Linked DNA regions of Methylobacterium currus. The protein of the gene in region 1 interacts with the protein of each later gene in a pairwise test. Links are inferred from orthologs where the notes say so. Each region holds a gene or a part of one and is shown on either strand. Other genes may lie near its edges.

Region 1 (3,238 bases):
CGCGCGCGGGCTCATGGAAAAGCCCGGATGCTCGGCGCCCAGACGATCGGCCAGCGCCACGATCACCTCGTGGTTCGAGCGGCACAGGTGAGGCGGTTCGATGCGCTTGAGGCCGAGCTGGATGTGCTGCTGGCCGCCGCCGGTATAGAGGTCGTCGTGCTCCAGGAACATCGTGGCCGGCAGGACGAGATCGGCCATGCGGGCGGTCTCGGTCATGAACTGCTCGTGCACGCAGACGAACAGGTCCTCGCGGGCAAAGCCCCGCTTGACCAGCTCCTGCTCGGGCGCGACCGAGACCGGGTTGGTGTTCTGGATCAGCATCGCGGTCACCGGCGGGCCGTGGCGCAACGCCTCCGGGTCGCCGGTGAGCACGCGGCCGATCTGCGACTGGTCGAGCATGCGGGTGCCGGGGCGGACGACGTCGAGCCCCTCGATCAGGCGCTTGTTGAGGCCGAAGACGCCGCTGTTGGAGTGGAACGCGCCGCCGCCGCGGTGCTGCCAGGCGCCGGTGACTGCCGGGATGCAGAGCGCGGCGTGCATGTTGGCGGCGCCGTTGCGGCTGCGGGCGAAGCCGTAGCCGAGGCGGAAGAAGGTGTTCTTCGTTTGCCCGACGAGGTGGGCGAAGCGCTCGATCTCCTCGACGTTCAGGCCGGTGATCGCGGCGGCCCAGTCCGGGTCGCGGGTCTGGAGATGCGCCTCCAGCTCCTCCGGGCTATCGGTGTAGCGGGCCATGTAGTCGCGGTCGGCCAGGCCATCGCGAAACAGCACGTGCATCACCGCGCAGGCGAGCGCCCCGTCGGTGCCCGGTCGCAGCAGCAGGGCGAGGTCGGCCTGGCGCATCGTCGGGTTGTCGTAGATGTCGACGACGACCACCTTGGCGCCCCGGTTCTTCCGGGCGGCCTGGACGTGGGTCATCAGGTTGACCTGGGTGTGCACCGGGTTGGTGCCCCAGATCACCACGCAGTCGCTCTCGGCGATCTCGCGCGGGTCGACCCCGCCGAGGCGGCCGGTGCCGGCGATGTAGCCCGACCAGGCGAGCGTGGTGCAGATGGTCGAGTACTGGCCCGAATAGCCCTTGGCGTGGCGCAGGCGGTTGATGCCGTCGCGCATCACCAGCCCCATCGTGCCGGCATAATAATAGGGCCAGACCGCTTCCGGCCCGTGCGCGGCCTCCGCCTCGCGAAACGCGTGCGCCACGCGGTCGAGCGCCTCGTCCCAGCCGACCGGTGCGAATTGTCCGGAGCCCTTCGGCCCCGTGCGGATGAGGGGCTGCGTCAGCCGGTCGGGGTGGTGGATGCGCTCGGCGTAGCGGGCGACCTTGGCGCAGACGACGCCTGCCGTGTAGCTGTGGCGCGGGTTGCCGCGCACCCGGCCGACCGTGGCGCCGTCGATCACCTCGACCTCGAGCGCGCAGACCGACGGGCAGTCGTGCGGGCAGGTGGAGGTCGTCCGCTCGATCCGTGGCTGCGCCGTCACGCTTCGTCCCCCATCAAAAAACCCCCGCCGCGGCGCGGCGAGGGCTCTCAGCCTATCGGCGTTTCCCGGGCGGGGAAACCGTCAGCCGACGATGTCCTTCTCGTCGAAGAACTGCTTGATCTCGATGCCGGCGTTCTCGAGGCTGTCGGAGCCGTGGACGGTGTTCTCGCCGACCGACTTGGCGAACTTCTGGCGGATGGTGCCCTCGGCGGCCTGGGCCGGGTTGGTGGCGCCCATCACCTCACGGTACTTCGCGACGGCGTTCTCGCCCTCGAGCACCTGGACCACGACCGGGCCCGAGGTCATGAACTCGACGAGCTCGCCGTAGAACGGGCGCTCGGCATGGACCTCGTAGAACTTCTTGGCCTGGGCGTCGGACATGCGGATGCGGCGCTGGGCGACGATGCGCAGGCCCGCCTCCTCGATCACGGCGTTGACCGCGCCGGTCAGGTTCCGGGCGGTGGCGTCGGGCTTCAGGATGGAGAAGGTGCGCTCGGTGGCCATGGGAGGTCCGTTCGAAGAATAGCGGTGGCGTGGGCGGCGGGATGCCGCGCGGGACCGGACCGGTGAGGTCCGGCAGCACCGGGCGCGAACGCCCGCGCGCCGGGGCCATGAGGACGCCCGGCGCCGGGCTTATAGCGGCGGGCCGGGCGCCCCTCAAGCGCGGGCACGGCGCGCGCGACGATTGCGGCTTTGCCGCAACACGGCCGAAAAATCGCCCCAAAGACCCGGCTTATTGCGCGGCAACGTGACCTTTCGGTTACGCCGCCCCATGCCGGGCGGCGCCCGATGCCGCCGCCGCCCGGGCTCTTCGAGCCTCGATAAGCGGCGCGAACAGCCAGGAGCCTCCTGCATGCGTTCGATCCTGATCCCGGCCCTTGCCGCCTCCCTGCTCTCCGCCGGTGTCGCCGTGGCGGCCCCCGCCGGCGACCCGTCCGGGACGTGGCTCACCGAGGACGGCCGGGCCAAGATCAGGATCGAGAAATGCGGTCCGGGTGCGGCCCATGCCTGCGGCAAGGTGGTGTGGCTGAAGACGCCTCTCAACGACCAGGGCCAGCCGCGCACCGACATCAAGAATCCCGACCCGAAGAAGCGCAGCCGCCCGGTGATCGGCCTCACCCTGATGGAGGGGCTGAAGCCCGAGGACGGCGCCTACAAGGGCCAGATCTACAATGCCGAGGAAGGCAAGCTCTACGACGTCTCGGTGAGCCGCGAGAGTGCGAGCGAGCTCGCGATCTCAGGCTGCATGCTGAAGATCCTGTGCGGCTCGCAGACCTGGACCAAGGCGCCCGACGAGTTCGCGCAGGTCGCGCCGGCACCGGCCGGTGCCGCCCCCGCGAAGGCGAAGCCGACTGCGGTCAAGCCCGCCGCGAACTGAGCCTCAAGCCCCGCGGACGTCGTCAGGGCTCGCACCTGGATCTTCAGGGCTCGCGCCTGCCTGGTGGGGCCTCCTCCGGGTCCGGCTTCAGCCGGAAGCCGCGCTGGACCCCTGGGCGCGCCTTCATCCGGTCGATCCAGGCGGCGACGTTCGGGAAGGCGGCGATGTCCTGGCCCTGGCGCTCCCAGAGCTTGGCCCAGGGCAGGATCGCCATGTCGGCAATGGTATACTCGTCCCCAGCGACGCAGGCGTGGCGGCCGAGCTGTGCGTCGAGCGTGGCGTAGAGCTTCGTCGTCGCGGCGGTGAAGCGCTCGATCGCGTAGGGGATCTTTTCCGAGGCGTAGATGCGGAAATGGTGGGTCTGGCCGAGGGTCGGCCCGAAAT
Region 2 (3,046 bases), 3.1 Mb from region 1 along the record:
TCTGGAGCGGATGCGGGCCGCGACTTTTCCGGTCTTCGCCGCCAACCTGCGCCGGCCCGACGGCACGCCGGTGCCGGGCACGAGCGAGTCGACGATCCTCACCCTCGGCGGGATCAAGCTCGGCGTGGTCGGCATCGCGCTGCCCGAGACGCCGGCCAAGTCGCAATCGGGCGACTGGCGGTTCGGGCCGGCCGTCGCCACGCTCGCCCGGGAGGCGACGGCCCTGCGAGCGGCGGGCGCCGAGATGGTGCTGGCGGTCTGCCACACCGACCGGGCGACCGACGAGGCCCTGGTGGCGAGCCGCCACGCCGACATCGTCCTTTCGGGCCACGACCACGACCTGGCGCTCCGCTACGACGGCCGCACGGCCTTCGCCGAATCCGGCCACGATGCCGAATACGTCACCGCCATCGACGTGAAGGCGGAAGGGACCGGCAAGGCCCTGACCTGGACCGCCGCCTTCCGCATCCACGACACCGCCGAGGTCGAGCCGGACCCGGAGGTGCTGGCGGTGGTCGAGCGCCAGGAGGGCGACCTCGCCCGCGAGCTGGACGTGCCGCTCGGCCGGGTGACCAACGCCCTCGACACCCGCACGGAGGCGGTGCGCCGGAGCGAGACTGCCTTCGGCGACCTCGTCGCCGATGCCCTGCGATCCGCCGCCGGGGCCGAGATCGGCCTGATGAATGGCGGCGGCATCCGCGGCAACCGGACCTACCCGGCCGATACCGCGCTGACCCGCCGCGACGTGCTGACCGAGCTGCCCTTCGGCAACACCTCGGTGCTGGTCAGGATCACCGGTGCCCAGGTGCTCGCCGCCCTCGAGAACGGGTTCTCCGAGATCGGCCGCTCCGCCGGGCGCTTCCCGCAGGTCTCGGGGATCGCGGTCACGGTCGATCCCGCCGCGCCGGCGGGCAAGCGGGTCGTCTCGGTCCGCGTCGGCGACGCGCTCCTCGATCCGGCCCGGACCTATCTGGTCGCAGCCAACAACTTCATGCTCGCCGGCGGCAACGATTACGGGATGCTGGCCGAAGGCAGGACCCTGGTCGGCGCCACCGACGGCACGCTCGTCGCCAACGTGGTCATGTCCTACATCCGCGCCTACGCGCCGCTGACGATCGAGACGGGGCGCCTGACCTTCCGCTGACCCCCGTTCGTTGACCTCGAGGTCCGATGCCGACAGACGAAACCGTAGCAGGCGCCCTCGCCCGCTTCCGTGCCTCCGGGTCCCCCTGGCTCGCCCTGCCGTTCTTCCAGGACGGCAGCGCCGAGCGGGTGGCGGGGGCCGTCGATGCCCGCCGGGAGGCCGGTGCCCGGGTGCTGCCGGCGCCCGAGAACATCTTCAACGCCCTGACGCTGACGCCGCTCGATCAGGTGCGGGCGGTGATCCTCGGGCAGGACCCCTATCCGACCCCGGGCGATGCCCACGGCCTCGCCTTCTCGTATGTCGGCGGGCGCCGGCTGCCGGCCTCGCTGAAGGTGATCCTGGCCGAGATGGCGGAGGAGACCGGCACGCCTGTGCCGAAAACCGGGGACCTCAGCCCCTGGGCACGCCAGGGCGTGCTGCTCCTCAATGCGGCGCTGACCGTCGAGGCGGGCCGATCCGGTGCGCATATGAAGCTCGGCTGGTCGACACTGACCGACCAGGCGGTCTCGGCGGTCTCGGCCGAGCGCCCGGCGGTCGCTTTCCTGCTCTGGGGCGCGCCGGCCCGCCAGCGCGCCGCCCTGATCGACCGGGAGAAGCACCTGGTGCTGGAGGCCGGTCACCCCTCGCCCCTCAACCGCAAGGCGGATTTCCGCGGCAGCCGGCCGTTCGGGCAGGCCAATGCGTGGCTGGAGGAGAAGGGGCTGGCGACGATCGACTGGCGCTTGAAGTAAGACCGTCTTCACCGCCACGGACAGGATCGCTGTCCATGCCGTCATGCCGGGTCTCGCTGCGCGACCCCGGGATGCGCTCGAGAGTCTCGAGGAGGCTTCGTGCCTGTCACAAAGCTCCCGGTGCGCGCCGCTCTCACCCCTCCTCGTCGGGCTCGGGCGGCACGCCATGGACCCGGGTGTAGAGCGCTGCCGTCGGCTCGACCTCGACCGCTCCGGTTTCGCCGGGGCCATAAGCCCCCTCGACCGCGAAGTGCCAGGCTTCCTCGAAACCGACCACGTCGATGTGCAAGGCGGGAAAGCGCCGGTGCAGCGCCTCGAAGACCGGAGCCGGGAAGCTCCACGCCGTCGCCAGGAAAAATTCCAGCGAGGCGCCGCCCCCGGCATCGTCGCCCCGTGCCGTTTCCTCGTAGGCGTCCGCGTTGCGCTGCGTGCCCCAGTGCTCCAGGGCCCACGCGGCTTGCTCGGGGCCGTCCGCCAGCGTGTCCGGCATCGGCAGGATGCGATTGAAGTCGAGCGTCGCATGCGCCGGTGCCGTGGAGGGCGCCGGTGCCGTCCGACCCATCAGGCCCCGCAGCCACGCCATGATGCCCGCGGCCGGGGCCGACGCGGGGCGCGGCTCCTCGACCATCAGCGCCCGGAACGCCGCCACGTCGGCCGAGGATCCGCGGACCGTGCAGCGCGTCGTCACGTGGTTGGTCATCGCCGGGACTCCTGTCGGGGCAGCGCCGCCCGCATCCCGATGCCCGCCCCCGCCCCGCTGCGAATCCCGCGGCGCCCCCCGCCTCCGCGCGACCGAGGCGCGGGCGTCCGGAGTCACGGGGCGGTCAGGTTCGAGCCGAGCCGCCCCCTCCCCTCGGGCCGTCCGCGCCTCAGCGCGGGTTCGGGTTCATCGGGTCGGCGCCGGCCGGCATCGGGCCGTCATTGGTCGGGAAGAAGCGCCGCGACGGCGACTGGCGCGGCTGGACCGGCGTGCCGCGCAACGGCTCGACGTCGACCTGGCCCTGGCGGTTGACCTGGCGCGAGCGAGGCGCCTCCTCGCCGCGGGCCTGCTCGCGGCGCTTCCTGCCCTCGGGCTTGGCGGCGGCCACCGGCGCGTCCTCCTGCTCCTTCGGCTCGGCCACGATGTCGGTGCCGCCTTTGCAGTCGACCAGCCACACGTCGTAGATCGGAT

What was found.
Region 2: the proteins of ndk (region 1) and ung interact in binary tests that used the Escherichia coli proteins (3 or more experiments, as listed by UniProt). The link is inferred for Methylobacterium currus from one-to-one orthologs.

What each region holds. Positions count from the first base shown.
Region 1 is NZ_CP028843.1:1,190,924-1,194,161, reverse strand. The notes cover bases 270-3,195. They hold ndk (nucleoside-diphosphate kinase), read right to left. Parts: upstream 1,981-3,195; coding sequence 1,558-1,980; downstream 270-1,557. Other genes in these bases: DA075_RS05425 (glutathione S-transferase family protein), read right to left, coding at 2,898-3,195; DA075_RS05430 (DUF2147 domain-containing protein), read left to right, coding at 2,330-2,854; DA075_RS05440 (molybdopterin-containing oxidoreductase family protein), read right to left, coding at 270-1,476. In the rest of the region: more of DA075_RS05440, read right to left, coding at 1-269; more of DA075_RS05425, read right to left, coding at 3,196-3,238. UniProt on the Escherichia coli protein: Major role in the synthesis of nucleoside triphosphates other than ATP. The ATP gamma phosphate is transferred to the NDP beta phosphate via a ping-pong mechanism, using a phosphorylated active-site intermediate.
Region 2 is NZ_CP028843.1:4,260,338-4,263,383, reverse strand. What follows is about bases 289-3,022. They hold ung (uracil-DNA glycosylase), read left to right. Parts: upstream 289-1,170; coding sequence 1,171-1,875; downstream 1,876-3,022. Other genes in these bases: DA075_RS19820 (DUF2155 domain-containing protein), read right to left, coding at 2,745-3,022; DA075_RS19825 (hypothetical protein), read right to left, coding at 2,009-2,575; DA075_RS19835 (bifunctional metallophosphatase/5'-nucleotidase), read left to right, coding at 289-1,144. Also shown: more of DA075_RS19835, read left to right, coding at 1-288; more of DA075_RS19820, read right to left, coding at 3,023-3,046. UniProt on the Escherichia coli protein: Excises uracil residues from the DNA which can arise as a result of misincorporation of dUMP residues by DNA polymerase or due to deamination of cytosine.